DNA from 2 places in the Rothia sp. P4278 genome. Region 1 is predicted to be linked to the other one. Evidence: predicted binding sites of a transcription regulator. Region 1 holds the regulator's gene; the other holds the start of a gene.
What was found. The regulator LexA, encoded in region 1, represses DNA repair genes until DNA is damaged. The targets are predictions, from matches to a motif close to TCGAACANNTGTTCGA.
Positions count from the first base shown of each region.

Region 2: a site for LexA is predicted at 13,732-13,747, ahead of uvrA (excinuclease ABC subunit UvrA). Genes of this name have one in related genera too.

Region 1 covers NZ_JBLXXU010000005.1:74,676-90,900, reverse strand. Annotated here, with positions in the region: gene priA (bifunctional 1-(5-phosphoribosyl)-5-((5-phosphoribosylamino)methylideneamino)imidazole-4-carboxamide isomerase/phosphoribosylanthranilate isomerase PriA) at 1-109, opposite strand, end outside; gene ACN085_RS09625 (hypothetical protein) at 135-305, opposite strand; gene hisH (imidazole glycerol phosphate synthase subunit HisH) at 311-985, opposite strand; gene hisB (imidazoleglycerol-phosphate dehydratase HisB) at 982-1,617, opposite strand; gene ACN085_RS09610 (histidinol-phosphate transaminase) at 1,637-2,746, opposite strand; gene ACN085_RS09605 (LysM peptidoglycan-binding domain-containing protein) at 2,823-3,491, opposite strand; gene lexA (transcriptional repressor LexA) at 3,706-4,422, shown strand; gene ACN085_RS09595 (ATP-dependent DNA helicase) at 4,519-6,567, opposite strand; gene hflX (GTPase HflX) at 6,564-8,171, opposite strand; gene ACN085_RS09585 (class I SAM-dependent methyltransferase) at 8,258-8,863, shown strand; gene dapF (diaminopimelate epimerase) at 8,943-9,899, opposite strand; gene miaA (tRNA (adenosine(37)-N6)-dimethylallyltransferase MiaA) at 9,972-10,961, opposite strand; gene miaB (tRNA (N6-isopentenyl adenosine(37)-C2)-methylthiotransferase MiaB) at 10,958-12,478, opposite strand; gene ACN085_RS09565 (hypothetical protein) at 12,514-13,653, shown strand; gene ACN085_RS09560 (regulatory protein RecX) at 13,797-14,792, opposite strand; gene recA (recombinase RecA) at 14,918-16,024, opposite strand.
Region 2 covers NZ_JBLXXU010000001.1:587,000-603,224, reverse strand. Annotated here, with positions in the region: gene ACN085_RS02665 (alpha/beta fold hydrolase) at 34-1,428, opposite strand; gene ACN085_RS02660 (hypothetical protein) at 1,534-2,115, shown strand; gene ACN085_RS02655 (hypothetical protein) at 2,112-2,687, shown strand; gene ACN085_RS02650 (DEAD/DEAH box helicase) at 2,696-5,299, opposite strand; gene ACN085_RS02645 (ABC transporter transmembrane domain-containing protein) at 5,674-7,284, shown strand; gene ACN085_RS02640 (ABC transporter ATP-binding protein) at 7,277-9,037, shown strand; gene ACN085_RS02635 (formate--tetrahydrofolate ligase) at 9,214-10,923, shown strand; gene ACN085_RS02630 (bifunctional hydroxymethylpyrimidine kinase/phosphomethylpyrimidine kinase) at 11,014-12,579, opposite strand; TPP riboswitch at 12,568-12,668, opposite strand; gene ACN085_RS02625 (MBL fold metallo-hydrolase) at 12,760-13,452, opposite strand; gene uvrA (excinuclease ABC subunit UvrA) at 13,776-16,225, shown strand, end outside.

The DNA of each region.
Region 1 (16,225 bases):
CGACCGGTGAGCCGTAGTTGGTCTCGGAACCGGCTTCACCCTGAATCAGGCGCACAGCCTGGCCATTTGCCACATCAACTGCCGGGAGCAGTTCAAGTCGTTGAGTCATTCATTTCTCCTAGAAATCTGTACGTTTAGCTGTAGTTAAGGACAAGGTAAAAGCCATAGCCGGCGAAAGCTAAGCCCACCAGTAAGAGCACTAGCTGGGCCACCCAAGTAATTTTCTGCTTGTAGAAGGAGTAGGCCCCACCCAGAAAAATCATGCCCACCGTCATCAGCAAGAGGCCAGAAGTACTTGCAGACATCCCTATTACTCCTTACCAGCTAGACGGCCAGTTACCGGCAAGGCACTGATCCAGTTCCGCAGGAGCTGGATTCCAGCCTCCCCAGATTTTTCGGGGTGGAACTGGGTTGCGCTGAGAGGGCCGTTTTCTACCGCCGCAATAAAATCAACGCCGTGCTTGGCCCATGTTACCTGCGGAGGAAGCATAGCCTCGTTGTTCTGATCGAAGTTCCACTCCTGAACACCGTAAGAATGCACAAAGTAGAAGCGTTCATGTTCGATACCCGCAAAAAGGGTGCTGCCTGCCGGAGCCTTGACGGTATTCCAGCCCATGTGCGGCACTACGGGTGCTTTGAGGAGTTCCACGGTGCCAGGCCACTCCCCCAGACCCTGGGTTTCAATCCCGTGCTCAACACCTTTTTCAAACATGACCTGAAGGCCGACGCAGATACCGAGGACGGGGCGACCACCGGCAACACGCCTCCCAATCATGCGGATAGCGTCTGCATGGCGCAGCCCGTCCATCACAGCCTTGAAAGCACCTACGCCCGGCACTACCAGGCCGTCGGCCCCAAGTACGTCTTCCTCAGCCCGCGAGAGAATTACCTGCGCACCGGCTTCTTCAAGAGCGCGAACGGCTGAGCGGACATTGCCCGCGCCGTAATCAAGGACGGTTACTGTAGGCTTCTGCTCAGCACTCATGAGAGCGCCCCCTTGGTGGAAGGAATACCAGAGTGGCGAGGATCGGGCTCAACTGCCTGACGCAGGGCACGGGCCAGAGCCTTGAACTGGGCTTCGGCAATATGGTGCGGATCCCGACCGCCGAGCAGGGTGATATGCAGGCAAATACCGGCGTGGTAGGCAATTGCCTCAAAGACGTGCCGCACCATAGAACCGGTAAAGTGCCCGCCAATCAGGTGGTACTCGTAGCCTTCGGGTTCACCAGTGTGCACCAGGTAGGGGCGCCCCGAAATATCGACGACAGCTGAGGCAAGAGCCTCGTCCAGGGGTACGGTAGCGCTGCCAAAGCGGCGGATACCGGCCTTATCGCCCAGCGCCTTGCCTAGTAGCTCGCCTAGCACAATCCCGGTGTCTTCAACGGTGTGGTGAACATCGATATGGGTGTCACCGGTGCACTTTATCGTCATGTCAATCAGTGAGTGCTTGGACAGAGCGGTAAGCATGTGGTCATAGAAGGGCACGCCGGTATCAATGTCGGAGACCCCGGTGCCGTCAAGGTTAATTTCAAGGCTGACCGAGGACTCGCTGGTCACACGCTCCATAGATGCGATTCGGGGGCCGATTCCGGTTGATGTAGTGGTGGGTACTGCCATAATTGCCTCTTTGCTGTGGTTAAGGTTCAAAAGTTTCGATATAGGTGCTCAGATGCTCCAGGAAGGCGCTGGTTTCCGCCTCAGTACCGGCGGTGACTCGTAGGAAGCCGGGAATACCGTTATCGCGCACCAGAACTCCGCGTTCGAGCAGATAGTTCCAGGCAGCTTTTTCGTCCTTAAGTCCACCGAAGAATACAAAGTTGGAATCCGAGACAGCCGGGGCCAGTCCGAGTTCTCGCAACCGGTTGACAATGCGATCGCGCTGGCTACGGATGTCATCGACATTGCCTAGAAGTTCAGTCCGGTGTCGCAGGGCTGCAATAGCGGTTGCCTGGGTGACTGCTGATAGGTGGTAGGGCAAGCGCACCAGGCGAACAGCATCTGCTATCAGAGGATCGGCGGCAAAATAACCCAGCCGAGCACCGGCTAAGGCGAATGCTTTGCTCATGGTACGAGTGACAATCAGGTTACGACGGCCCGGCAGTAAGGTGAGCGCGGTCTGAGTACGGTCCTGGGCAAACTCTGCGTAGGCTTCATCGACCACGACGATACCGTTATAGGTTGAAACCGCATCGTAGACGGCCTCAATAACATCTAACCCCAAGCCCGTTCCGGTGGGGTTATTGGGTGAGCAAAGAATGACGATGGTGGGGCTGTCTTGTTGAATCTGTTCAACAGCCGACTCTGCACTCAGAGAGTAGTCAGCGGCTCTGCGCCCAGCAATAAAAGCTGTGTTGGTTCCATCGGCCAGAAGCGGGTACATGGAGTAGGTCGGGACGAAGCTCATGACGCTCCGGCCGGGCCCGCCAAAGACCTGCATAATCTGCTGAAGGATCTCGTTGGAACCGTTAGCTGCCCAAACCTGGTCAGGGGTCAGGCCGTGGCCCAGGTAAGCAGATAGTTCAGCACGCAGGGTATCAAATTCACGGTCCGGGTAACGGTTGAGGGTGACTGCCACTTGGGCAACCTCACGCGTAATAGCCTCCACAACTTCTTGAGGCATGGGGTGCGTATTCTCATTAACGTTGAGCGTTACCGGCACATCGATCATGGGCGCGCCGTAGGGTGAGCGGCCACGCAGGTCATCACGCAAGGGCAGGGCATCAAGGCTTTGAGTAGTATCAGTCACCCCCCTAGTGTATCTACTGGGCTCCGGTTCCCGCATTTTTATCCCGAACTCTGAGGGGAATTACTTAGTCTTGGCTCTATTTACTGTAAACGGGCACTTCAAGCACCTGTCCGGGCTCTACCTGGGCGCTCCTTAAATCGTTGATTTGCATAATGCGATTGACGACGTCACGGCTGTCCTGCCCCGGGGCGACCTGCTGGGCGATAGTCCAGAGGGAGTCACCGTGGTAGACCCTAACCATCTGACTTACGGGCGCTTCGGAATAGCTTGTGCTGCTCTTGGCCTGGGTCGGGAAAGCAAAGGTGAAGGCACCCAAGACCATGAGGGCTGCCAGCGTGAGTAGCGGTAGTCCGCGAAAAATTAGCCGCCCCCTCCGGGTAAGGCGGAAACCCCCGCGCTGAGACACACGGGAACTATGTTTGGTTGCCGAAGTAACCTGGTAGCCATTCTGCCCAGCTTCTAGAGACTCCAACCCGCGCTTGGTAGCGGGCAAGCTGGGACGGTCAGCGTGGGCAACTTGCCGCTGAGCGGCTCCTTTGATTCTCCCAGAGGAGCTGGCGTTCGCCCCCAGGTACCCGGCACAAGGGCTAAGGGGAGCATATCGAATACGGTAACGAGGTTGTCGAACAGAACCCGCCGAGACAGCTTCGGAGGCAGTTGATCGGGGAACGAAAGTAGCTGCCTGATCAAGGGGCTTCTTCAAAGAAGTACGAGCCATAAACTCGGGCAGTGCGATAGTGCTCATAAGTCTTTCTCCTGATTCATGCTCAGACACCCACATCGAATGCCTGTTCTAAAATTGATTCGTATATATGTTCTATCAGAAAAATCGAACAGAGTCGAGAAAAATTAGAACAAATGTTTGAATAAGCTGCTGGCTTGGCATAGTCTTAGAAGACCACTTCATAAGTACACAAGGGGTGGCTGACACTTTAAGAACCGATAAGAGACGAGACACCGTGAGCGAACGACCCCCGCAGACTCCGGCACCCCTTTCCCTTAAGGGCGCTCGCCCCCTGACAGCGCGCCAAAAGAAAATTCTTGACGCAATATCTACTGCAATTGACGAGTACGGTTATCCGCCCTCTATGCGTGAGATTGGCGATATTGTGGGGTTGGCTTCGCTCTCTTCTGTCACCCATCAGCTCTCCCGGCTTGAAGAGATGGGATACATTCGCAGGGACCCCAAACGGCCACGCGCTATTGAAGTACTCACAGGTGAAGAGCCGCTCGAAGAGCCAAGGCCTGAGACCAGCGTCATTACCCTGCCGGTGCTTCCCACCTTTGCTCAGAATGATGAGAACGTAGCTACCGTCCCCTTGGTTGGACGCATTGCCGCCGGCGCACCAATTGCCGCAGAACAGGCGGTCGAAGACGTCATGGCTCTCCCGCGTCAGCTGGTGGGCCAGGGCGACCTCTTCATGCTTCGAGTCAAAGGTGACTCCATGATTGATGCCGCTATCTGCGACGGTGACTGGGTGGTGGTTCGTGCTCAGAACACTGCCCAAAACGGTGAAATTGTAGCGGCCCTCCTCGATGACGAGGCAACGGTTAAGACCTTCCGCCAGCGTGATGGGCACACCTGGCTGCTACCTCAGAACACTCAGTACGAACCCATCCTGGGTGACTCAGCAACCATCATGGGCAAGGTCGTCTCCGTCCTGCGTAGCCTCTAGAGCGAATCTGACAAAGCAAGCATTTTATTAGCTCAAGAGTCTGGGGCCAGAATCACCATGATTCTGGCCCCAGACTGTTTACTATGCCATCCCTGATTAGGCTTCTTGGCTTTCAAGGGCTTCATGCAAGCGCTGTAAGGCGCCTACCACTACGTCCTGGCGGGTAGTAGTCCAAAAAGGTGGTAGCGATTTGACCAAGAATGACCCGTAACGCTGGGTTGCAAGTCGAGAATCCAGCACAGCAACCACACCGCGATCATGCACAGAGCGAATTAGGCGACCGGCTCCCTGGGCCATACGCACCGCCGCATGAGTAGCTGAAACAGCCATAAAACCGTTGCCGCCGTGACTTGCAACTGCCCTGGTCCGAGCCTGTGATAGCGGGTCGTCGGGGCGTGGGAAAGGGATTCTGTCCATAACGACCAGACGGCAAGAGTCGCCGGGCACATCAACGCCCTGCCACAGGCTCATGGTTCCAAAGAGGCAGGCATGGGTGTCTTCGGTGAATTCCTTGACCAGGGCCCGCAAGGACGACTCCCCCTGCAAGAGCACCGTGAGATCAGTTTTTTCTCGAACATACTCAGCGGCAAGTTCAGCACCCCGTTTAGAGGAGAAGAGCCCCAGGGCACCGCCACCAGATGCCGTCACTAACTCCACCAGCCGGTCCAGCTGTTCCACCGAAACACCCCGGCCGGGTTTAGGCAGGTCAGAAGCGATATACAGCACCCCCTGTTTAGGGTAGTCAAAAGGCGAGCCAACATCGATACCGTCCCAGCGGGGGGAGCCCTGCCCCATGAGGCCCAGCGAACCGGCAGTAGCGTCAAAAGACTCGCCCACGGTCAGGGTCGCGGACGTCAGCACCACGGTGCGATTATCGAAAAGGCCTTCGCGCAGATAGCCTGCAACAGAAATCGGGGCGATGTTGAGGGTGGCAGGGTCATCTTCAGCCGCCGCTAGGTAGCCTCTGCCCGGCTCCCAGGAGCCGGTACGCGATACCCAAATGACCTGGAAGTTGGGATCTGCGGTCAGCATCTTTTCGGCGGTTTCGTGTACTTCGGTCAGGCTTGCCCGCACCATCTGACGGCCGGCATCGGCGTCTTTATCGCCGCTCTTGGTGTCTGTTATGGCCTGACGGGCAGCATCGCGCACCCTTTCCATGGCGGCGGCAACACGTTCGGGCAGGCCCCTGGTCATGAGCTCGGCGGGAACACCATTGAGGGAGTCATCGAGAGCCAGGGCAGCTTGTTCAAGGGCGCGGTGGTCAGCGTCGGTGTGACGTTTGAGGCTCCGGGCCACCTTGGTGATGTTGGCCGGGGAAAGTGAACCTGTCACGGCACCTGTGACTCGGTCTGCGAGCTCGTGGGCCTCGTCGATAATGGCGATATCGTGATCCGGCAGGACAGCCGCTCCCTCAAAGGCATTAATAGCTAGCAGGGCGTGGTTAGTAATCACGATGTCGGCATCTGCCGCCCGTGTCCTGGCATTTTCGCTGAAACATTCTTCGACCAGCGGGCATTTCTTGCCCAAGCATTCGGAGGCCTTTACCGATACCTGCCGCCACGCTCGGTCGCTGACCCCGGGTAGGAGTTGGTCACGGTCCCCGGTTTCTGTGGTCTGGGCCCAGGAGCGCAGGCGAACTACTTCTTCCCCCAGTTTTCCGGCTGGCCCTACAGAGCCAGTCTCGGTGTCCATATCGAAGAGCGCGTCCCCGTCATCGTCTGGGTAGCCGCCTTCGAGTTTGTGTAGGCAGAGGTAGTTGTTCCGCCCTTTGAGAATAGCCACATCGGTCTGGTGTTCTGGTTCATCGCCCAGGGCTTCAAGAAGCCGGGGAATATCGCGGCTAACGATCTGCGATTGAAGCGCCAGTGTTGCTGTGGCCACAATAATGGGTTTGTCGGAGTGCTGGGCTGCGCTCAGAGCTGGGACCAGGTAGCCCAGGGACTTACCGGTGCCGGTTCCTGCCTGGACCAGTAGATGCCGGTCGCTTTCGAGCGCGCGGGCCACATAGGCGGCCATTTTTCGTTGGCCGGGTCGGATTTGGCCGCCACTACGGGCGATAACGGTGTCCAGAAGTTTGAGAACAGGCTGGGCACCGGGCAGGGTTTCAAGTTCCTGCCCGGTGGGTGCGGTGATGTCTTGGGTCATACTCGGACGGTCTCCACCGCTCCTGCCGCAACTGCTTGGTCAATTTCTGGCTGCAGGATTTCCAGTAGGTCAGCGTCCAGGGCATAGCCTGCCAAATCGGAGGCTACCTGGTCACGCACCAGGGCGTGGACGTAGGTACCGTCAGAGACAAAGGCAGTGCGGAGAATTTCGGCGTCCCACTCGTGTAGGCGGGAGACAACCCCACCTTGGGCGTAGGGAATAAGCAGGTGCAGTTCCAGCGATGGACGCGGGATAGTCTCGGCAATTTTTACTTGGAGCTCCTCAATCCCCTCACCGGTGCGAGCGGAGACCACAACATGGCTGGGTTCGCGCTGGCGCAGGCGCTCGATGACGAAAGGGTCGGCGGTATCGGCCTTGTTGAGCACAATAATCTCGGGAATGTTCTGTGCTCCCACCTCGGTAATCACCTGGCGGACCGATTGGATCTGCCCCTCCGGGTCGGGGTGGGAGACATCGACCACGTGCACAATGACATCGGCGTCGGCGACCTCTTCAAGGGTTGAGCGGAAGGCCTCAACCAGCTGAGTAGGCAGAGAGCGCACAAAACCTACGGTATCGGAGAGGGTGTAACCTACCCCATCGGGAGTCTGGGCCTTACGTACGGTGGGGTCAAGGGTCGCAAAGAGGGCGTTTTCGACCAGGACGCCGGCGTCGGTGAGCCTATTGAGCAAGGAGGACTTTCCCGCGTTGGTGTAACCGGCGATAGCAACGGAGGGCACCCTGTTGCGTTTACGGTTGAGACGCTTGGTTTCGCGGGCAGGTGCCATGGCGGCGATTTCGCGCTTAAGTTTAGCCATACGGGCGCGCAGTCGGCGGCGATCCAGTTCGATTTTGGTTTCACCGGGGCCGCGAGAGCCGATGCCCTCGCCCCCTGCGGCACGGCCACCGGCCTGGCGGGACAGGGAGGCGCCCCAACCGCGCAGGCGAGGGAGCATATATTCGAGTTGGGCTAGCTCAACCTGGGCTTTACCCTCCCGAGATTTAGCGTGCTGGGCGAAGATATCGAGAATCAGCGCGGTCCTGTCGATCACTTTGACCTTGACAATATCCTCAATCGCGCGACGTTGGGAAGGCGCTAGCTCTGCATCGACAATGACAGTATCCGCGCCAGTAGCTTCAACAATATCCTTGAGTTCAAGCACCTTACCTGAGCCCAGGTAGGTACCGGGATCGGGTTTAAGACGGCGCTGTACCAGGCCATCAAGCACTTCGGAGCCAGCGGTTTCTGCCAGCGCGGCCAGCTCACGCAGGGAGTTTTCGGCTTCAGCTAGGGTACCTTCACTCCACACACCTGCCAGGACGACTCGTTCCAGGCGGAGCTGGCGGTATTCGACTTCGGTAACGTCATCGAGTTCGGTGGAAAGGCCCGCAACGCGGCGCAGAGCCCGACGTTCTTCAAGGTCCTGCTGATCACCGTCATAGGATGAGTGTTCGGGCTGGTTGTGGGAGAGCTCTCGGGCTCGCTGCCCCAGGAGGTTACCGGTTGAGCTAGAGGCTCGGCCCAGTACTCGATCTACCGTCAGGCGTAATTGCTCATCGGAGGGTAGCTTCGGTTCCTTGCCGGGGCGTAATGAGTCGGCCATAGTGCCTTTCGTTTAAGAATCAATCGTCCCTACAAGTTTAGCGTGCGGCGTCTAAGGTGAGTAGTAGTGCCGTAGAATGAGGGCTTATGAGCACCAAAACACACTATTTTTCTGAAGAACCCGCAGGTGACTTTGCAACTAAACCCCTCACCGTGGAACTGACAGCAGATAAAGTCCAGGTGCTCACAGCCCCCGGAATTTTTAGCCCCGGCGGTGTCGATAAGGGCACGCGGATTCTGCTCGATGAAGCCCCCGCGCCCGAAGGAACACGCCTGCTTGATATTGGGTGTGGCTGGGGGCCTATTACCCTGACCCTGGCCATGTTGGCACCTGAGGCGCAGGTCTACGGGGTGGAGGTCAATCCACGCGCTGCCCAGCTCACCCAGATGAACGCTGAGCGGCTGGGGCTAAACAATATTAGGGTGTCCTCCCCCCAAGCCCTGGATGAGTCGCTGACCTTTGACACCATCTGGTCTAACCCTCCTATTCGGGTAGGTAAAGAAGTCCTGCACGAGATAATGCAGACCTGGCTCCCCCGTCTTTCCCCCGGTGGGAACGCCTATCTGGTAGTGCAGAAGAACCTGGGCTCCGATTCACTGCAAAAATGGCTGGTGCAGACTTTTCCCGACCTTGAAACCAGCCGTTATGCCAGCTCTAAGGGCTTCCGTATTATCCGGGTTCACCGCCCATAAAACGGCAGGACTAACAAGTGCAGAAGAACCGGCCCCGCATATCAGGCGGGGCCGGTTCTTTGATAAAGTTCTTGGGATCTTAGCCCAGGAGGATTTTCCCGGTCATAGCGGCAGGGCCGGCCAGAACAACATGCTCTAGATCATCGGGACCCAGCACAAAGGTAACAGCCAGGGTGCCACCGGGGACACGGACCAGCCACTCGTCGGGTGCATCTTCCCCACCCCAGAAGCGGGTGGCTGCAGCAGCCGCACAGGCACCGGTGCCGCAGGAAAGTGTCTCCCCCACTCCACGTTCGTGCACGCGCATACGGATTGAGCCGATGTTCTCGGTAGCGGGGTCACCGTCTTCAGCAGAAATCTCTTCGGGGACCACAAATTCAACATTGGTGCCCTCGGGCGGGAGCGGTGAAACCTTGGGTGCATCATACAGGTTCAGACCGTCCAGCTTGCCGTCAGTACCTAGCATCACCACGGTGTGAGGGTTGCCCATGCTGATGGAGAGGGCACCGCGCGGTGTCCGTAGCCCCTTGGCTGTCACCTGCGCATCGGTGCCGTTATCGCGGGCCATATCACCGTTAATAAAGCTCCAGGGGCCCATATCAATGGCGTAGCCTGTCTCGGTACGCCCCACAGTCTTTACACCCGCACGGGTGGCAATCAGGAGCCGCTCACCGTACTCAAGCTGAACAAGGTTCTCCGCAATCAGGTAGTCCACAAAAGCGCGTACACCGTTACCGCACATCTCGGCGATAGATCCGTCGCCGTTGCGGTAGTCCATGAACCAGGTAGCCTCGGGGTATTCCTCGAGCAGGTGAGCCGCAAAGTCCAGGTTTGCTGTTTTGACAGCGCGAATGAAACCGTCGGCACCAATACCAAAGTGGCGGTCAGCGACCTTGGCAACTAGCTCGGGAGTAAGGTCCAGCTCAGCCTGAGGGTCTGTCACAAAAATAAAGTCGTTACCGGTAGCCTGCCCCTTGGTCAGGGTCTTGCCGGTCAGGTCTCCCCAGGGGGCGATTTCTTGAGTGTGGGTTGCCACAGCTAGTGCCTTTCCATTGGGCTTGGCCGCTCTCGGGCCTTATATCTTCTTTTAGTCTAGTGCCTGCCTGCCCTAAGAGATGTGCCTTAGGGCCAGGTCAAGTTTGCGTGGATCAGACCATTCCAGCCAGTGCACACGGGGGTCTGCCCTAAACCAGGTAATCTGACGGCGGGCAAACTGCCGGGTGGCCGTTACGGTATCTTCAAGAGCCGAATCCACCGAGTATTCCTGCCCCGCGGGCAGCAGGCCCCGTGATGAGTCCAAAGCCTTGAGGAACTCCCGGTAGCCAATAGCCGCTGAGGCAGTTTTACCCTGACGTAAGCCCTGGGCTTCGAGCCGTTGGACTTCTTCGAGCAGGCCTTTCTGCCTCATAGTGAGCACCCGATCGTGCAGACGCCGGTGTAGCTCAGCACGGTCACCGCTCAGCCCAATTTGGAGAGCCGGTTGGTAGTAGGTGCGTCTTGGCATGAAGGAGGAGAAGGGGCGGCCCGTCACCTCGTACACTTCCAGTGCCCGCACCAGGCGGCGGTCATCCTTTACCCGGTCAGCTGAGACAGGGTCTACCTCGCGCAGGCGGGCTAACAAGGCCCCAGGGCCCTGCTGAACGAGCTCCGCCTCAAGGCGAGCGCGAACAGCGGGGCAGGTTTCGGGGAACTCCAATACGTCCAGGGCCGCCCGCACATACAGGCCGGAACCACCCACCAGAATTGGGTACTTGCCCCGGCTCCTAATCTGGTCAAAGAGTTGGCGGGCTTGGCCCTGGAAAACAGCAACGGAGGCTTCTTGGGTCACATCCAAGATATCGAGCAGGTGGTGTGGCACACCCCGCATCTCTTCTGCTGTCAGCTTGGCAGTGCCAATATCCATACCCCGGTAGAACTGCATGGAGTCAGCGTTGACGCACTCCCCGCCTAGTTCCAGAGCCAGCTCAATGGCCAGGTCACTCTTACCGCTACCGGTCGGGCCTACCACAGCAATCACGGGTAGCTGGCCGAAGTCGCAGTGCCCGCCCTGTTCTGCCGGACCGGGTCCAAGGTTGGTTTTCTGAACGGGCCTGTTCATGAGAGCGCTGATTTTTTAAAGGTGGGGAAACCCAAGGAAACCGGCGAACCGGGGACCTGGGTAGTCCCGGTACCGCAGGAATCGGCCTGAGCCCGGTCCCAGGCGTCCCCGGCGCGTGAACGGCGCACCGAATACTGCTCGGGGGCGGGGTCAGAAATCAGGTGAAAGGAACCTGCCTCGGTGATAGGCAGGGTAACCAGGTCACCGGGACGGGGCAGCTGGCAGCCCTCAGGTACGGAAAAATGAACTAGGCGTTGGTCGCGGGCACGACCAGAAAGCCGGTTGGTCTGCTCAGCCTTACGGCCAGATTCAGCGGTCACCATCAGCTCAACGGTCTTACCCAGTTGCTTACGGTTCTCCTGGCCCGCGATCCGGTCCTGAAGAGCGGTCAGCCGCTCATAGCGTTCCTGCACCACGGCCTTGGGTACCTGGTCAGGCATAGTGGCAGCAGGAGTACCGGGGCGAATCGAATACTGGAAAGTAAAGGCAGAAGAGAACCGGGCCGCCTCTACCACGCGCAGAGTCTCCTGGAAGTCTTGCTCGGTCTCGCCGGGGAAGCCCACAATAATATCGGTGGTAATCACGGCCTCGGGGATGCGCTCGCGGACCTTGTCCAAAATCCCCAGGAACTTGGTGGACCGATAGGAGCGTTTCATGTCCTTAAGCACCTTATCGGAACCCGACTGAAGGGGCATGTGGAGCACCGGCATGACGTTCGGAGTCTCGGCCATCGCCTCGATGACGTCATCGGTAAACATGGCGGGGTGAGGTGAGGTGAAACGCACACGCTCTAGCCCCTCAATCTCACCGCAGGCACGCAGGAGTTTGGAGAAAGCCTGGCGGTCGCCAAAGCCCACACCGTAGGAGTTCACGTTTTGACCCAGCAGGGTAACTTCAATAGCACCGTCATCGACCAGTGCCTGAACCTCGGCTAGGATCTCGCCGGGGCGGCGATCTTTCTCTTTACCGCGCAGGGAGGGGACGATGCAGAAAGTACAGGTGTTGTTACAGCCCACGGAGATTGAAACCCAGCCGGAGTAGACATGGTCGCGTTTGGTGGGCAGAGTGGAGGGGAAAACCTCAAGTGATTCGAGCAGCTCAGCCTGGGCCTCCTGGTTGTGACGAGCGCGTTCAAGCAGAGTGGGCAGGGAGCCAATGTTGTGGGTGCCAAAGACAACATCAACCCAGGGAGCCTTCTTCAGAATGGTGTCCTGGTCTTTCTGCGCTAGGCAACCGCCCACCGCAATCTGCATCCCCTCGTTTTCGCGTTTGACGGGAGCTAACTGGCCCAGGTTGCCATAGAGCTTGTTATCGGCGTTCTCGCGGACAGCGCAGGTGTTAAACACCACCAGGTCGGGGGTGCTTCCCTCAGTGGCAGGAAGGTAGCCGCTGGCTTCGAGCAGACCGCTCATACGTTCGGAATCGTGCACGTTCATTTGGCAACCAAAAGTACGTACCTCGTAGGTACGGGTTTTGGTCTGTGCTTGGGGCTTTTCGGGGTTCACGTCAATACTCACTCCACTAGATTACTCGATAGGCCATAATGGGCACTATGTCAGCTCTGCCTTCCGCCTCATTCTTTTGGTCACTTGCTCAGCGCGCTTCGGCAGGTTATTGCCCGCAAGTGACCGAGCAGGACGTTAGTTCGCCCCGATTTCTGCAGCTTCTGGCTTGGCTCTTGAACCAGGCAAGCAAAGCCTTGGCTGCTTGCCCAACCCATGCCCAGATTCTCTCTGCCGGTATGCGTTCGGTAGTTATTAGGGTGCGGTTTAGCCCCGGCACGGTGGATCTGCCGAGGTTGGGTGAGGTGCCCAGCGTCATCCTCAAATACTTTCGGCGCAAAGACTCAGCTAGCAATTCTGGTGGCTTTGGGTATCTGAGGGAGAAGCATGGGTTGGGTGCACTGGATGCCCTGGTACCGGGCCTCTACACCCGTTTGTTGGCGGCCGACGATGCTAGCCGACTCTTGATTCTTGAAGACATTAAGAGCGATAGTTTTTCTTCCGTCAGCTTGGGTGAGCTTCTGCTGTCCTCCAGAGCGGATACCACGTCCCTGCAGGTACTGGATGCCTGGGCCTTTACGTGGGCTAACATTCTTGGCTCCCCGGCGCAGGCTACAGCCCAAGAATCCTTTGCTGAGGCTTTAGCAGAAGCTGATCCACAGGCTACTGCACCGGGGTCGATACCCTCACCCCAGCTTGCCTTTAAGGGGCTAGCTCTCCTAGCTAAAGCCAAGGGGGTAGCCCTAGATTCTGAGGAGTTCGAGCTGTGGCAGAAGCAGGTAGGGAGCATCATATCCCCAGAGCCAGGCGATGCTGTCTTGTCTTCGGGGGATTTTTCTCCGGCCAATTTACTCCTACCGAGCAGGGATTATCTGACGGGTTCGGGGAATAGCCGCGACCTATCAGCTAATCCTGTTTTTCCCTTGGTTCGCGCAGTTCGAGCAATTGATGCAGAGGGTAGTTGCATACACCACTGGGCACTACCGGTGGCAGAAATGATGCTAGGTTTCCCGTCATGGCCTAAGGGCCCAGTCAGCACGGCCTTGGCCGGGCACGAGAACTGGCAGCTAGCTACCCAAAAGTTTTATCGGTTAGTTGCCCCCTACCCCCACACCGACGTGTACCAGGCTCCGGCAGTGCGTTCAGCAGTACTAACGATTCAGGCAGTCCTAGCTGAGCAGTTGGCATAAGTAGTTTTTGACCGATTCCAAGCAGAGGCTGAAACACTGCTAGATATGCTCATCTTCCTATCTTTTGCCCTCTTGGTTGCGGCCCTCCTGCTCTTCGTCCTGGGGCTTATCTCAGGCCAAGCGCTAAGACCTTCTTCCCCTAGCTATTCCCAGTAGTTGAAGCTGCCCTCTGTATTTGCCCCCATCTGTCGCGCATAATTCTCCACTTCTTCCCGAACCACCCCAAAAGCCAGACCTGCCGGGTAACCCTTACGGCCCAACATGGCCACCAGGCGGCGCATCACCCTATCCCGTTCCGCGCGGTCCGCCAGGTTCATAGAGGGCCGCAATTTCTTACGCACCAGCTCGTGCGCATCAGCCCGCTCATCCTCCTCGGTCCTGTGCTCTAAAGCAGTTTCTGCCTGCTCGCCCTCAATCCCTTTAGCTCTAAGCTCCCTACGGATAGCTGACCGCGACAACTTTTTAACCTTGCTCCGCGAGCGCACAAACATCTCAGCAAACTCGGCATCATTGATGAGGTTAACCGCCTCAAAACGGTTCAGAATATCCTCAATGACCTCTGCCGAAATTTCTTTCTCCGCCAGCTTGCCTTCGAGCATAGCCCGGGACTTAGGTGCCGCCGCTAGCTGGTTGAGCACAATGTTCTTGGCACGGCTAAATTCACTCTCCGGCTCAGCCTGCCCACGACCCCGGCTACCTGGCATAGGTGTGAGGCCCTGGACCAGCAGTTCAGCATCGCTCACCGGTTCATTAAGGCTAGAGCCTTCCCTAAAAAGCGGGATACTCCGTTTCCCGCTTGACCGTTTCTCTTGGACGTCCTCCTGGTGTGCACCGATTGCAGGGGCAAAGGGTGAGCGGGCCGCATAGCGGGCCGGTGGCTTACGGAAGCCCTTTTTCAGTTGGGGATTCCGGCGGTGTCGGTACTTATCTAGCTCTTCTTGCCGGCCCTGCCTATTCACAGCCCTAGCTGTGTTGTCAGCTGAGTCAGCAGTATTCACGGCGCCACCACCGGTGTAGGGAGTGCCCTGCCCCTGCATAACAGACAGGTAACTATCGCCGGGGCGGTCTTCACTCAGCCCCTGCGCGGCGGGGTGCCAGGACGGGTATTCCTCGGGGCTCAGAAAATCTGTATCAGTCATTGGTCCTTGGGGCCTTCTTCTGCGGAAGAGAATACAAAGTTCTCTAGCTTAGGGGCAAGCTCTATCTATGCTGAAAGGCCGCTACCGCCGAGTTGGCGGTAGCGGCCTACCCTGGGAAAGTCAGGTTAGAAGTTCTCGGAGATATCGTCCAGAGGATCGACTGAAGTGCTGGGTTCTAGCTCTTCCATCTCTTCTTCCTCAGCTTCAATGATGCCGAGCTTGACCATGGTCTTATACTTAATTTCTTCGGTCAGCTCGGGGTTATCCTTGAGGAAACGACGAACGTTTTCCTTACCCTGGCCTAGCTGGTCACCCTCGTAGGTGAACCAGGCGCCGGACTTCTTGACCACGTTGTGGTCAACAGCCAGGTCAAGGATTCCACCTTCAACCGAGATACCCTCACCGTAGAGAATATCGAATTCGGCTTGCTTAAAGGGCGGAGCCATCTTGTTCTTGACGACCTTGGCGCGGGTGCGGTTACCGATGGGGTTAGCGCCGTCCTTAAGAGTCTCAATACGGCGGATATCGATACGCACCGACGCATAGAACTTGAGCGCCTTACCACCGGTGGTGGTTTCGGGTGAACCGAAGAAAACACCGATCTTCTCGCGAAGCTGGTTGATAAAGATAGCGGTGGTGTTGGTAGAGGCCAGACGACCGGTAATCTTACGCAGAGCCTGGGACATCAGGCGAGCCTGCAGACCCACGTGGGAGTCACCCATTTCGCCTTCGATTTCAGCGCGGGGAACCAGGGCGGCTACGGAGTCAACCACAATGATGTCGATGGAGCCGGAGCCCACCAGCATGTCCATAATTTCCAGGGCTTGCTCACCGGTATCAGGCTGGGATACCAACAGGGCATCGGTGTCAACACCCAACTTGGCTGCGTATACCGGGTCCAGAGCGTGTTCAGCATCGATGAAGGCGGCAATGCCACCCTGCTTCTGAACGTTGGCAACCGCGTGCAAGGCAACCGTGGTCTTACCGGAAGACTCAGGGCCGTAGATTTCCACGACACGACCGCGAGGCAGTCCACCAATACCCAGGGCGGCGTCCAGGGCAAGCGCCCCGGTAGAAATAGTTTCAACCTTGGTGGCTTCCTTGTCACCCAGGCGCATCACTGAGCCCTTGCCGTAGTTCTTATCGATCTGGGCAAGAACAGCTTCAAGTGCCTTTTCGCGGCCTTCAGCCGGAACCTGACCTACGGACTGCATGCGAGTTTTCGCTGCCATACATCTTCCTCATTTCTTATCGCGGAGCCGGTTTTCCTTCTGGTCTCCACGGTAATACGGGTGGCTGACACTTTAGGGAATAGGCCGCAGATTCTTGTAAACCTGTGGATAATTCTTCTCTGCGCCGCCACACCACTGTTATCTGTACACAATAGTACACAAACTAGAACATATTTTCTATTAAGTACGAATAGTTTTCTA
Region 2 (16,225 bases), on a different contig from region 1:
AGGGGCGAGCACCTGGCTTTTGCTTTCGTAGATCTAGCGCATATCCGCTAGCAGGTTCTTTAGATGACCCAGGATGGCCGGGCCATCGACTCCTAGACCGTCGTGGTGGTGGGTCTGTGAGGTCCACACGCGGGTGTTTCCCACAAAATCGGCGGTCTTCATAGAGTGGGTGTAATCGACAAAGACATCGGGCACATAGGCTGCCGCCGCTAGAGGCACCCGGTTCTGAGCCAGCTGTTCGTGGTCATAGAGCCTGCCCCAGTCCTGCTTTTCAGCCAGCAGGTGGGCAACCTCGGCCAGCGGGCCTAGAGCCGGGTCCTCCTCAAAGTACCAGGGGAAGATATGCTCGCCCAGCCAGAGCAGGTTTTCTGCATCTTCTGCAAATTCTGGGCGCTCGGCGTGCATACGGGCTGCTGACCAGCGAGTCGGTGCGGGGGAGGGGGAGCCTGGCGCCCCGTCTGCGTAGATACTCTCGTGGAGAAGCCCATAAAGGGGAGCTGATGCGAAACTAACCTGTGCGCTCACCGCAGTCAAGAACTGGTCGGACAGCCAGTTTTTTGACTCGGCAAAAGCAGACTCCAGAATATAGTGCAGGTTGCGTGCCCGCCCGTTGCCGCCCAGAAGATGCCCCAGCATCTGTAGACGATGGGGTGTCAGCCGTTCACCGGTGGGTAAGACTTCCTGATGGGTAGCAAGGTGCTGCGCGATACGGGCCGCCAGCTCGCGGTCCTGGGGGTACCAGCTGTAGTATTCCTCGCTCCGTTCCTGCATGCGGTCCAGGGTTGAGCGGTAGACCTCATCAAGGTGAGAGCGGATGGGGGCAAGCCCGGCCGTCATGCGGGCATCTTTGATGGATTCAGGGGCGAAGGATAGGTAGCTGAGGGTCAAAAAGCCGCCGAAGCTCTGGCCCATTGTGGACCAGCGCTGATCTTTGCGGTCAGCTAGAAGGAAGCTACGGACGACCTCGGCATCGGCAATAATAGAGTCTGCCCGGAAGAGCTCACAGTATTCTGCCTGAACTTCTGCTGACCCTAGTTGGGCGAGTGCCTTGGCAGAGAGCGGGGTGGAGTTGCCGGTTCCGCGCTGATCTAAGAGCACCAGTCGGTGGGTCTGTGCTAGCTCCTGCACCCAGCCGCCCTCTGTTGCCGGACGGGGGCTTTTGCCGCCAGGCCCACCCTGGAGGTAGACCATGTAGGGGCGCTCATCTGCAGGAAGAGTCAAAGCCTCGGAGGTATCAACTACTTCACGGGCAAAAACGGTCATGCTCTGCTGGGCAAAACGGGACTCTAGTGCCGCTGACTCACTCTTGCCAAAGATTAGGCCGTGGGTCGCGGGGACGGTGAACCAGTGATCGATGAATTTGAGTGAGCCGATGGTATGTGTAGCCCCAACACGATGGCTGGGTGTTGGTAGGGCAGAGAGGGCCACGGTGACCTCCTAGTAGGGACGGAAAAGACTTTTAAGCTCTCGTTATATATAACAATATACTGTTATATTCCAAGATATAACAGTATATTGTTATATATGTTTGTCATGACCGTAGACCAGCGTAACTCTTCAACCGGCCAAGACCTGGTACCCCAACTGCACAGTGACCTAGCCGGAAACAGCAATATTGCCTGGCCGCTAAGGCCCTTCCAGCGCACCGCAGGCGACGAAGTCCAAGCGGTCTTCGATGACCCAAACGGTCTGCTCGAAACCGCCCTAGTGCTGGCCCGCCAGGGAACCTGGCATATCGGGATTGGGGTCGGTGCCGTCAATGAGCCGCTACCGGCCAATGCCCGCGAAGGGAACGGCCAAGCCTACAGGAAGGCGCGAACCGCAGTGGAGCGCGCCAAACGCTCAGCCGGACACATAGCCTTTGAAGGAACAGGTAGATTTTCCGAGCTGATTGAAGCCAGCCTGCAACTTGTCATGGGGCTTGAAGAAGACCGGAACGACTCCTGGCAGGCCATCGGAGAACTCTACGAGCAGGGCATGACCCAGATAGAAATTGCCACGCACCTGCAAACCTACCAGTCAGCGGTCAGCCGTGCCCTCAGACAGGGACGATGGCAGGAAACCCGCCGCATGGTACAGGAGCTCAAAACCCTACTCGCTGAGGAGAATGTATGAACCTGATAATTTGCATCCTGCTGGTAGCGCTTTTTACCCTGTCACTGCTGTGGCTAAAAACCCAGAACGCCAGCGCCCCCAAAACCTGGACTCTCATGACCCTACTCGGCGGGGCCCTTGTGCTGTCTACCCTGGCACAGCCCCTTGAAGCCCCGGTCCGTGAGCTGACCACAACGCTCGCAGTGCTGGTGAGCTGTTTGGGCGGGTCAGCTCCAGCAATCTACTTCGTGGGGAAGATTAAACAGAAACAAACAGAAGAAAAGCCCAAGGGCCAGCACATCACCGGCACCCTGGGGATCCTAAACCTACGTGCAGACATCACCCAGTCCGACGAACGTATCGAAGCCGAAGGCGGAGGCCGCCTCATCGGCATCTTCGAACGGCTCGCAGTAGCGCTCTGCCTCATCACCGCACAAACAAGTGCTCTAGCTGTCATCGTTGCAATCAAAGGACTAGCCAGGTACCCGGATATCAAAGCCGGGCACCTGACCGCCGAAAAGTTCATCGTGGGGACTTTCGTCTCCCTGCTCTGGGCAGCAGGCTGCGTCCTGATCGCCGTGAACCTGCGGTAAGTGCTGCGCTAGAAAGCCCCTACGCTCTCAATCAGCACCACGGGAGCGCCTTCCGCATCGGAGGCCGCCAAATCAACCCTGGCAACAATACCGAAGTCATGGTTCTCCTCCGGGTCCGAGAAGGTCTGCCTGACCAACCAGAAACCGGGGTGCTCAGCAGTATCATCGTCAATTGTCAGCAGACGGGGGGAGCGAGCATCGGCATCGGTGTAGATATCCTCGTACTCCTCAAAGTAATCGTCCATAGCGTCGGCCCAACGGTCAGAGTCCCAGCCAGAGCGCTCGCCGTCTAACTGGCCCAGAATCTTGTCGCGCTCATCGGCAAACAGCTCCACCCTGCGGAAGAGGGCGTTACGCACCATGACCTTAAAGGCACGCGGGTTAGCGGTAAGAGCGGGTGCGCTTTCTGCCACCAGTTCCTCCAGAGAGTCCTGGACGGGTAGGCCCTCGTCATCGGAGGCCATACGCTCCCACTCATCAACCAGGGAGGAGTCTGTCTGGCGGATTACTTCGCCTAGCCACTCAATCAGGTCGGTGAGCTCATCGGTCAGGGCAGAGAGGGGAACGGTCTGGCGCAGTGCCTTATAGGCATCGGAGAGGTAACGCAACAGAATACCCTCGGAACGTTCCAGCCCGTAGTACTGGATATAGTCGCCAAAGCCCATGGCCCGCTCATACATGTCCCGGACTACGCTCTTGGGCTCTAGTTGGAACTCTTTCATAAAAGGAGCACCGGACGAGTACGTTTCAAAAGCGGCTTCAAGGAGTTCCGCTAGGGGCTGGGGGTAGGTAATCTTATCCAGCTCAGCCATACGTTCGTTGTAGTCCATGCCTTCGGCCTTCATCTCGGCTAGGGCTTGGCTCTTGGCTTTCTTCTCCTGACCCACAAGAACCTGGCGGGGGCGCTCAAGGGTCGCTTCGATGATAGAGACCGCATCGAGGGCGTAGGAATCGCTCTCAGAATCGAGCAGGCTGAGGGAAGCCATAGCAAAGGGGGAGAGCGGCTGGTTCAGAGCAAAGTTCTCTTGCAGGGAGACGGTAAGCCGGACGGTGCGACCAAACTCATCGGGTTCAGCCAGGCGCTCCACGACCCCGCCGTTGAGCAGTTCACGGTAGATACCAATCGCCTTGCGTTTGAGGGATCTCTGCTTGATAGGGGGCTCATGGTTGGCGGTCAAAAAGAGCATGACGGTCTCAAAGGGGTCAGCCTCACGCTGAAGCATATTGAGCATCATGGAGTGAGTGATCTGGAAGGACGAACTTAGCTGCTCTGGCTCAGCCTCAATGATCTGCTCAAAGGTTTTCTCGCTCCAGGCCACAAAGCCCTGCGGTGGTTTCTTCTTTTTACCCCTAAGGGACTGGGCTATTTTCTTCTCGTCGCCACTAAATTTTTCGCGAGCCTTTGCTTCGAGCCGTTCATTTTCAATGTCGTGCTCGGGGGCCTGAACAACCACGTAGCCGGCGGTATCAAAGCCAGCTCGTCCAGCTCGTCCTGCAATCTGGTGGAATTCGCGGGACTTGAGCCGGCGGGTGCGCTGACCGTCAAACTTTGAGAGAGCAGTAATCAGCACGGAGCGAATGGGGACGTTGATGCCCACACCCAGGGTGTCGGTGCCGCAAATGACCTTGAGCAGGCCAGCCTGCGCTAGCTGCTCCACCAGGCGGCGGTACTTGGGGAGCATACCCGCATGGTGGATGCCGATACCGTTCTTAATATACTTTTGGAGCACCTTGCCGAAACCCGCAGAATAACGGAATCCCGCAGTGAGCTCATTGATTTTCTCTTTCTCTTGCTTGGTCGCAATCGACAGGGACATTAGAGAAGCCGCCGTGTCGATAGCCTGGAGCTGAGAGAAATGAACGATGTAGACCGGTGCCTGGTGGGTGGAAACCAGCTCGTCAACTTTCTCGACCAGCGGTTGGCGGGAGTAGGAGTAGTTGAGAGGAATGGGGCGGGTTTGGCTGGTGACCAGGGCGGTACCGCGCCCGGTGAGCTCGGTTAGTTCCCGCTCAAACCGGCTGGTGTCCCCGAGGGTAGCGCTCATGAGCAGGAATTGCGCCTGGGGCAGGTCAAGCAGGGGAGCCTGCCAGGCCCAGCCGCGTTGGGGGTCAGAGTAGAAATGGAACTCGTCCATAATGACCTGGGTGACGTCGGCTCCAGCACCCTCACGAAGAACGATATTCGCCAGAATCTCGGCGGTGCAGCAGACGATGGGCGCATCGGCATTGATAGAGGAATCGCCGGTGACCATGCCCACGTTCTCGGCACCAAAAATCTCGCACAGGTCAAAGAACTTTTCAGAGACCAGCGCCTTAAGAGGGGCGGTGTAGTAGGAGCGCTGACCAGCGGCCATACCTATAAAGTGAGCGGCCACAGCAACAGTGGATTTACCGGAGCCGGTGGGGGTTGCCAGAATGACGTTATTGCCCGCGGCTAGCTCCAGGACAGCTTCGTCCTGTGCCGGGTAAAGCTCCATACCCCGGGCTGCGATCCATTCGGTAAAGGCCTCATAGGCTTCGTCACCGGTGAGGGGGTTGGTTGCAAAATCTCCACGGTAGTAGTGCTTGGTGGAATCTGCCAGGGATGGGGAAAGGTACTGAAGAATCTTCATGATGTTAACCAGTTTAGTGCAGGCCCCTGAGGCAAGCCGCGTAAATGCACTGCTCCCATTCCGTTTCATCTCGTGGTGGTAGCACATGAAAATTAGACAAAAAATATATAAATATGATGCTTGTCAAATAAGCTGAGGTGGGGCTACGATATTCAAAGGAAATATCCGCATATCGAACTCACGAAAGGGGGAGCATACAAATGAACACACATCGATTTCAGGCGCCTTCTGCTTCCCCCTGGGTTTCTCACCGCTAGCGCACTCAGCTAGCTGATCAACCAAGATCAACCTACCGGGAGGCGTTCACACCGGTAGGTATTTTTATGCCCGGTAGATTTACCCCTTGCACATCTTGTGATTGAAAAGAGAATTTCGTGGCTAAGGATCGGACCGAACAATCCGAGCACAAAAATACACAAAATACTGAGAAGTTCCGCATTGCCCCTCCGGGCTTCCGTTGGAGAACACTCTATTTTCTCCCCTTTGTCTTAGATTTCTTTGCTTCACTGGCAACAGTATTTATGCCCGTTCTTGTGGGGCGTATCATCGACCTGCACAGCTCAGGGCTGAGCACCCAGGCCTATCAGGCCATCATGATTCTGGCGGGTGTTATCGCCTATCTGTGCCTGGTCGAGTTTCTGGGTTGGGGCCTCACCTTCCGGGTGGTTGCACGTATTGAACGTGACTGGAGGCTCTACATCAGCCATCTCATAGACCGGGCACCTCACCGTGACCCCGGTGCTCTCATCGCTATTTTGAATAAGGACGCCCGGGCGCTCTCGCAGATGTGGCAACCGATGATTCTGGCTTTTTCGGCGGTTGGTGTCACATCGCTGGGTACCTGGCAGCTGTGGACGATTAGCCCGCTGATAGCTCTAGTAGCTCTTACGGGCCTTATCGTGACCATGATTACCTTGACCTGGGTATCAAAGCTCATCGAAAAGCACTCAGATGCATTCCGTGAAACGGTTAGCGTAAGCACATCCCGGGCATCCGATATCGCTTCTTCTATCCGCACAATCTTGGGCCTGGGGGCACAGAAGCGCATGATGGTGCATTACGGGCAGGCCGCTCAGGATGTCTACTCCTCCCAGATTCGCCTGGAGAGTGTTCAAACCTGGTCCTATGCCACCCGCAACCTGCTCGTGGGTACAGTGACCTGGCTAGCGGTGGTCTTAGCGCTGCGCGGGGCTGCACCAGAGGGTACCTGGCTTACTGACATACCCGCAGGGCAACTAGTCACTATCGTGGGGCTTATCGGTACCCTGACCGGCCCTATCTGGTCAGTGGAGATGCTGCTCATGTCCTGGCGGAATGCTCGTGTTGCCTACAAACGTGTTGTGCGGCTGAAACGAGAGATTGCAGATGCCTCTTCTGCAGCTTCCCCGCCTGCCCCACAAGGCGCCCACACCGCTCGTGTTTTGGTGCCTTCTGGCACAGGGGCCGTTCACTATATCAACCCTCGCTGCGCCGGCATATCTGCCCAAGAGTATGCTGAAACCCTGGTGCAGAAACTCCGCGATGATTCGCAGGGAGATAACCACCGGATCTTGCTCTCGGAACCTACCCCCATCATCTTTGCCGGGACTCTCTCTGAGCATCTGACACTAGGGCGTGGCACCCTAACTCGTGACGAGATGGTTGATTTACTCAAAATCACTGACTCCGAAGAAATTGCTATTCGGCTGGGCGGACGAGACCCAGAAAGCTATGTGAAAAGCGCACTGTCCTCCGAAGGTACCAATCTTTCGGGCGGCCAACGCCAGCGTCTCGCCCTTGCCAGGGCACTGGCACAAAGAGCAGATACCCTGGTCCTGACTGAGCCTCTCAACTCGGTGGATGAACCCAGCCAGAAGTTCATTCTCAACCAGTTAGAAGAGCGCGCTGGGCAACCTGGGGTTCTGGCCCACATTGAACGAATCTACATCGTGAGTACGACCATGGAGGTCGAACGACGGCTGAAAGCAGGTGAGCTCGATGGCTAATCTTTTGCCCATTACGGATGGCAAGACAACCTGGCGGTTGCTTGGGTGCTCTGTCCTCAAGACGCCGTGGCAGTTGGCTCTGCTGATGCTACTTTTTGTTGCCAGTTCGGTTACTGCCCTCGCTACTCCCATTATGGTGGGCCGGCTCGTTGATGCGGTCACCACCGGCCAGCTCACCGGCTACCCCTGGGAGATACTGCTGACCATATTGGGTGCTGTACTTTTGGGGTCGCTTCTGACGAGAGCCTGGACTTTTCAGGGGCAAAAATTGGGGGTCCGCCTGAACCGTGACCTGGGTATTGACCTGGTGGAGGCTTCCCTCCAGCTCGATGCTCAAACCATTGAGGACGCGGGCTCCGGTGATCTGCTTGCTCGCCTGACCGATGACCTTGATAGCGTCCGACTGGTGCTGGCAACCGGTCTGCCGGAGTTTATCCATATTTCCGTATATATGGTAATTACTTCGGTGACAATTTTTACGGTGAGCCCGGTAATCGGTCTGGTTACCGTTCCCATGTTCGTGCTCATGGCCCTTGCCCTGGCAATTTTCCTACCCCGGATAGCCGCAACAACCCGGCGGAAAACTGAGGCAATGAGTGAGCTTACCGTTGTGGCCACAGAGAACGTTCGTGGTGCGACAACGATCCAAGAATTGGGGGTCCAACAGGCCCGTTCCGGTGTCCAGGAGGAAAAAATTTGGGAGGTATTCAGGATCTCCGACCGTATGGTGGTACTCCGTTCAACCTTCTGGGCGGTCGATGCTTTCAACGCCTACCTTCCTCTGCTGCTAGCTATGGTCTGGGGCTCCTACTGTGTTTGGCGGGGTTGGGCCACCTGGAGCGATGTCTCAACAGCCTCTATCATGCTCTTTTCTATGCGGGTAGACTCGGATATCTTCACCTTCTGGCTGGATCGTCTGCGCGAGATGACCGTGACTATGGGCAGGGTTTTTGGTGTCATTGACCTGTCAGATACCCAGCAGGCCCGCCGGGAATCTGAACAATACCGGGGAGAAGCCAGCGGTCAACAGAGTAAGACTGTCTCCGTCCAAGCATGGCCCCCTGCGGCTGTAAAGCTCCAAGGAGTGACCTACGGGTATAATCCCCAGAGCCCTGTTATTGAGGGCATAGACCTCACGGTTGCACAGGGGGAGAGCCTGGCCCTGGTGGGGCGTTCAGGGTCCGGTAAAACGACGCTGGCTCGACTGATAGCAGGATCGCTCACAGCCCATAGCGGAAGGGTGCAGGTCATGGGTCAGATAGTCGGGAACGGTCTCTACCCGACGGAGCCTCTAGCTGACCACCGCCCGGCTCTGCTGATTTGCACCCAGGAGGCCCACGTCTTTGTGGGCACCCTCGCTGAGAACCTTGCTGTAGCGGCACCTCAGGCTAATAGGGACCAGATGCTTGATGCGCTCCTTGCCGTCGGGGCAAACTGGGTTAGCCGATTACCGGATGGCTTAGATACCCAGCTTGGAGATGGGTCCTACGAACTGACCAGAGACCAGGTGCAACAGCTTGCCCTTGCCCGTATCGTAGCAGCTAACCCGCATGTGGTGATTCTTGACGAGTCAACGACCCAGCTTGAATTGGCAGATGCCAGCCAGTCACTGGCAGCGGTCATGAAAGGCCGTTCGGTGATTATCATTTCGCATGATTCGCGTATTGCATCACTGGCTGACCGTGCCGTTCTCCTAGAAGGGGGCAGGCTTGTTGCCGAGGGAACCCCGGACTATATTTTTGCCCGCACCTAACCGCTAGAGGCGCATTGACTGGGTGCTTGGAAAACCTAGAGTGGTACTCCACCCCTTAGAAGAAAGCCTCAACATTCCGCAAAAACTCGGTGTGCTGGTAGCCTGAACCCCGGATAACAGGGTACCCCCGCACTAAAATATGAGTGGCAATAACCACAAAAACCAAGGACACCCCTATGAGTAAGCCTTTTCCCACCGATCTTGAAATCGCTCAAGCAGCGACCCTGCAACCGATTACTGAGATCGCAACAGCCTCTGGCATTGACCTTGACCGTTTAGAACCCTACGGAAAGTACCTTGCCAAAGTAAAACTCACGGCTGACACCAAGGCCGAGAGAGCGCTGGCAAAAGGCGCTAAATATATCGTTGTCACGGCGGTAACCCCGACACCGCTGGGGGAAGGTAAGACCGCTACCTCAGTCTCACTTGCTCAGGGCATGGCCGCTACCGGGCGTAAGGCTATGCTGACCCTACGCCAGCCCTCCATGGGCCCAACTTTCGGCATTAAGGGCGGTGCAGCCGGGGGCGGCTACTCCCAAATCGTCCCTATGGAGAAACTGAACTTGCACCTGACCGGCGACTTCCATGCCGTCACAGCGGCTCACAACCTGCTTGCCGCTATGATTGATAACCATCTGCACCACGGCAACGAACTGCGTCTGGATACCCGCTCTATCACCTGGCGGCGAGTGATTGACATGAACGATCGTGCCCTCCGCAACGTCGTCATAGGCCTGGGCGACCGCATGGACGGCGTGCCCCGCGAAAGTGGCTTTGACATCACCAGCGCTTCGGAGATTATGGTGATTCTGTCACTGGCCACCAGCTTTGAAGACCTCCAAGCACGACTAGCCAAAGTTGTCGTTGGCCTCAACGTAGAGGGCAACCCTGTGACCGCCGCAGACCTCAAAGCAGATGGCGCTATGGCAGTTCTCCTTGCCGATGCTATCCACCCCAACCTGCTCCAGACCCTTGAAAAAACCCCGGCCCTGATTCATGCCGGTCCTTTTGGCAACATCGCCACCGGCAATTCATCGGTTCTTGCAGACTATGTGGGGCTCGAACACGCAGACTATGTGATTACTGAGGCCGGTTTTGGTGCCGATATGGGGGCTGAACGGTTCTTCAACGTCAAGTGCCGTGTATCGGGGCTCAAACCCGACGCCGCCGTCCTAGTAGTGACCGTTCGTTCGCTCAAATCGCACTCGGGCCGTTACACTATTACACCTGGTAAGCCACTGCCTGAAGGCCTGCTTGAGGAGAACACAGCCGATGTTGAAGCCGGGGCGGCTAACCTGCTTAAGCACCTTGAGATTGTCCGCGGCTTTGGTGTGCAACCGGTAGTTGCTATCAATGCTTTCCCCACAGATTTCGAGTCTGAACACGAGACTATTCGCCGGATCGCTGAGGAGGCCGGTGCCCGCGTTGCCATTCACCGTGGTGTGGCCGAGGGCGGGAAGGGCGCAAGAGAGCTTGCCGATGCTGTGGCCGAGGCCTGCGACGACATGAGCGAATTGACCTACACCTACGAGGACTCCGATCCCCTGTCCACCAAGATTGAGAAGGTGGCTACTCAGGTCTACGGTGCGGATGGCATTGAGCTGGCACCAGCAGCTGCAAAGCAGCTGGCACGCTACGAGGAACTGGGCTACGGCAACCTACCCGTGGTGATCGCCAAGACCCACCTCTCCATTTCATCGGATCCCTCGCTCAAAGGCGCCCCGACCGGCTGGACTTTGCCCGTGCGCGAAGTACGCCTGGCGGCAGGCGCTGGCTACGTGTACGCTCTCTGCGGTACCATGCGTACCATGCCCGGGCTAGCTAAATCACCCGCTGCTGAGCGCATTGGGTTCGATGAGAACGGCACTATGGTGGGCCTGTTCTAAAGACTGTAATCACCGGTAAATAGCGCCCGCACCACCAGGAACAGGCTGTGAAGGCAGTCCGGGTGGCGTGGGCGCTTTGATGTTAGTTAGCTAGTTGCGTAGTTGGGCCTGAGCGAAGAAACGCAACTCGTGGAGGGCGGCCTGCTGGTAGGCCTTCTGAGCCGCTTCCAGGGTCTGGCCCGGGGCCTGCGAGAGCACCTGCTCTGCATAGGCAATAGCCTGCTCAGTTGCCTGGCGGAACTCTGGTGAACCGTACATGCTCAACCAGGCCGAGTAGGGGTGACCGGGAGTATTGACCTGAGCAAGAATTTCACCTATTTCTGCGTAGAGCCAGTAGCAGGGAAGAACCGCCGCCACCCCGATTGCGTAATCGTTGACAGAAGCGGATGAGGTCAAGAAGTCTGTATAGGCCCTGGTGATAGGGGAGGGGCCTGCACTGATATAGTCTGGCCCCAGCCAGTCAGCGTGAAGACTGGATTCGACCTCAATGCACTCCGCCGCCCCTCGCGCCCAGAAGACCTGTTCAGCAGATGAGGGAGCCTTAGCACTAAGGGTAGCAAGTGCCCGGGAGTAGCTCGAAAGATAGAGTGCGTCCTGGTCCTGGTAGAAGGTGAAGTCTGCAGTGGCCAGCGTGCCGGATGCAAGCTGCTGGATAAAGGGGAGTTCACAGATTGAGTCCCAAATCTGGCCGGTGAGTTCCCAGAGCCGTTTGGTCTGCGGGCCCGCCGCCGATATCTGAGGCGGCCTAGTGGTCGCTTCGAAGTCTCCGAGTTTTACCGGCGTCGCATCCGCTACCCGTGATTGTTCCCAGAGCCGCCAGAAGTGGTTGATCGGTCCGTGCCCCTGCCCCACGCTGAGGTGGTGACTGGTTGAGATTGCTCCATGAAGCCAGGTTGAAGTCCATTCCAGGGCTGCTTCAAGGCTTGCCCCTGTTGCCAGTCGTGTAGCGAGCGCAGCAGAAAGGCTGCACCCGGTGCCGTGAGTATTGGAGGTATCTATTTTCTTTTGTCTGAAGACGGCTGTGGTTCCTTGGGTAGTGACCACTGCGTTGCCCGCTTGGTCACCCGGTAGGTGCCCACTCTTAACGATAACTGCGACCTGGTAGCGTTCGGCGACTACCTGGGCGAGAGCACAGGCAGAATCCCAGGTATCTGGCTCTGAGTCTTCGGCCAGAATGGCTAGCTCTGGGATATTGGGGGTGATAACCGTGGCGTACTTTAGGAATCGGCGTAGGGCATCCTCCGCCTCGGTTTCCAGCAGACGGTCCCCACTGGTTGCGACCATGACAGGGTCAAGCACAACAAGCTGCTGTGGATTGCTATCGAGCCATGCGGCTACAGTGTCGATGATGTCAGCAGAGCCTAGCATGCCAATTTTGACTGCATCAATGCGAACGTCCTCGCTGACGGCATCGAGTTGCGCTCGCAGAAAGTCAGCGGGCGGAACCTCGACAGCGCTGACGCCCTGAGTGTTTTGGGCGACAAGGGCCGTGACCGCGTTCATGCCGTAACCGCCTGCTGCCGCAATTGATTTGAGGTCAGCCTGCGCGCCGGCCCCTCCGCTGGGGTCCGTCCCCGCGATAGAGAGCACGTTGGGTACTGACGTTTCGAGAGCGGAAGTGCTATGAGCAAGAGGCGCAGGCAGAGGACGGCGCATGGGTTTCCCTTCGCTAGTTCTAACTAGAGCAGGTTCTGTGGGTCTAATCTCAGCCGCTTCTGCTGCCAGCGGCACCCCAAACCAAATATCGGTTTTATGCTAACAGCTGGTGAAGCCGAACACAATAAAAATTTAGGGCTTTGGTGTTCAGTTGTTTTAAGATTTCAGCTAGCCCTGCGCTTACCAGCCTCTTTCTTTCCATTCGGGCAGATGAGGCCGCTCAGCACCCAGGGTGGTGGTGTCCCCGTGGCCGGGCAGAACGACCGTGGCATCGTCATATTGGGAGAAGATACGCGCTGAAACATCGGCCAAGAGCTGGGCGAAATCTTCCGGAGCCCGGGTCTTGCCTACCCCACCGGGGAAGAGGGAATCACCGGTGAATAGGAGGACGGGGTGCTCTCCGCTGGGGTCCCGATAGGCAAGAGCAATCGACCCGGGAGTATGCCCGCGCAGGCTGATGACTTCAAGCTCAATACCTGCTAGATTGAGGTTTTCCCCGCCGTTGAGCAGATGCTCAATACGTGTACTTTCCTGTTCCGCAATAGCATCGGCATCGGCCGAACCGCAGTAGGTGGCGGGTGACCACCCGGCAACTGCATCAGGCAAAGCCCGGATATGGTCCCAGTGGGAATGTGTGGTAATTAGTGCAAGGACTCCGGAGCCGGGCTGACCGACTTGGGCGGGTGAGTCAGTGGCGAGTGCGGCCTCAGTGAACTTTTGGATAGCGGGAAAATCATCTGCGGCATCAATGAGAATCTGGGCCCCGCTTTGCTTATGGGTGAGCAGGTAGACCTTGTTGTTCATCTCAGAGACAGCTATGCTACGGATGGTTATCAGTGGGGTAGAGGCATGGAGAGTTCCGGTTTCTGTCATACTAGTGATTCTAGGGCCCGCCCCCTCGCTCGTGAAGTGGTTGTGGAGCTTGAAATATTGCGCAAGGTGGAGCTGATCCGAAGGCCATCAGGCATAGGCTCTTTTACGGCTCATTCCGGGCACCTCAACTACCCCGGTATCACGGCGGTCTTTAACCGTGCAGATGAGCTGATTCCAGACAAGAACCTTTAGACCGTCACGCTAGCTAACTACTTTCAGCCGGTAGCCTAACATCCAAGCACCCTGGGCGCGGTCTGCCCAAAACTTTACTGCATAGTTTAGAATATATCTTCGAAAAGACTTTCCTGAAGATAGGTAATCGTATGGCAGGCTTAGCCTCTCGCCCCATGGCCAGCGACCTCACGCACATCCGCGTGCAGGGTGCCCGTGAAAACAACCTTAAAAACGTTGACCTAGATATTCCCCGCGATGCCATGGTGGTGTTTACCGGCCTCTCGGGTTCAGGTAAATCATCTCTGGCTTTTGACACCATCTTTGCTGAGGGACAGCGTCGCTACGTCGAGTCACTCTCCTCTTACGCCCGCATGTTCCTGGGGCAGGTGGATAAACCGGATGTTGACTTTATTGAGGGTCTTTCGCCAGCTGTGTCTATTGACCAGAAATCAACCTCTAAGAACCCTCGCTCAACGGTGGGTACTATCACTGAGATCTACGACTACATGCGTCTGCTGTGGGCACGCGTGGGCCACCCCCACTGCCCTGACTGCGGCGAAGAAATCTCCAAGCAGTCGCCCCAGCAGATTGTGGATGTACTGATGGGCTACCCCGAGAAGACCCGTCTACAGGTTTTGGCTCCTGTTGTCTCAGCGCGCAAGGGTGAATTCGTCGATCTTTTCAAAGAGCTATCCAACGCCGGTTACGCTCGTGCCCGAGTGGATGGGCTAACTATTCAACTGCAAGACCCTCCTCAGCTTGAAAAACAGTACAAACACACTATTGAGGTGGTTGTAGACCGCATAGCTATCAAGGAGAGCGTCCACCAGCGTCTCACGGATTCCATTGAAACTGCGCTTGGTTTGGCTGATGGGAAAGTCCTGATCGATTTTGTGGATGAGGATGAAGACTCAGCAAGCCGTACCCGGTCTTTTAGTGAGAACCTGGCCTGCCCTAACGGGCATGCTCTTTCTGTGACTGAGGTGGAGCCTCGCGCTTTCTCTTTCAACTCACCCTTTGGTGCCTGTCAGGGCTGTGACGGTATCGGCTCCAAGCTCCAAGTTGATGAAGACCTGCTTATCCCCAACCCGGAGCTCTCACTGGCTGAGGGAGCAATTGCACCCTGGTCGCAGGGCAAATCAACCACTGAGTATTGGCTCCGCCTGCTTGCGGGCTTGGGCCAAGAGCTCAATTTTGATCTGGCTACTCCCTGGAAGGATCTGCCAGCAAAGGCTAGGAAGGCGATCCTCAAGGGCAAGGATTACCAGGTAACGGTAGCCTACAAGAACCGCTTCGGGCGGGAGCGCCGCTACACCTCAGGGTTTGAGGGAGTCGTCGGTTACATTAAGCGCAAGCACGAAGAAACTGAATCTGACTGGTCCAAGGACCGCTACGAGCAGTACATGCGCAATGTGGCTTGTACCGCCTGCCAGGGTGCCCGTCTCAACCCGACCATCCTGGCGGTCACCGTGGGGGGCAAGTCCATCGCAGAGGTCACGCAGTTGCCCATGCGTGAGGCTCTAGAGTTTATGCGATCCCTGAAGCTGAATGCCCGAGAAGCACAGATCGCTGAGCTGGTTCTTAAAGAAATCGACGCGCGCCTCCAGTTCCTGCTTGATGTTGGGCTTGATTACCTGAATCTGGCCCGTTCAGCCGGCACTCTTTCTGGTGGTGAGGCTCAGCGTATCCGCCTGGCAACCCAGATTGGCTCTGGTCTGGTGGGTGTTCTCTACGTACTTGATGAGCCCTCGATTGGTCTGCACCAGCGCGATAACCGCCGTCTGATTGAAACCCTGACAAAGCTCCGCGATATGGGCAACACTCTGATTGTGGTAGAACACGATGAAGACACTATGAAAGAAGCGGACTGGATCGTGGACGTTGGCCCGGGGGCCGGTGAACACGGTGGTCAGATTGTTCACTCGGGTACGTTCGCAGAGCTCCTTGACAATAAAGAGTCCGTGACCGGTGACTACATGGCTGGCCGCCGCACCATCGAGGTTCCCACAACCCGCCGTGCCGTGGACCCCAAACGCACTATTAAGGTTGTTGGAGCACGTGAGAACAACCTTAAGAAGGTGGATGTAGAGTTCCCGCTGGGAGTCCTGACCGCCGTTACAGGTGTATCTGGTTCGGGCAAATCTACCCTGGTCAACGACATTCTCTACACCGCTCTGGCAAACCAGCTCAACGGTGCCAAGCAGGTGCCCGGTCGCCACAAGACCATCAAGGGTGTGGACCAGCTGGACAAAATCATCCATGTGGATCAGTCACCCATTGGTCGTACTCCGCGTTCTAACCCGGCAACTTATACCGGCGTTTTTGACCATATCCGTAAACTCTTCGCGGAAACCACCGAGGCAAAAATCCGTGGCTACCAGCCCGGCCGTTTCTCCTTCAACGTCAAGGGAGGCCGCTGCGAAGCTTGTTCCGGTGACGGTACTCTCAAAATTGAAATGAACTTCCTGCCCGATGTCTACGTACCCTGCGAGGTCTGTAAGGGTAAACGCTACAACCGTGAAACTCTTGAGGTTCATTACAAGGGTAAGACTATTGCCGATGTCTTAGAGATGCCGGTTGCCGAAGCCTCCGACTTTTT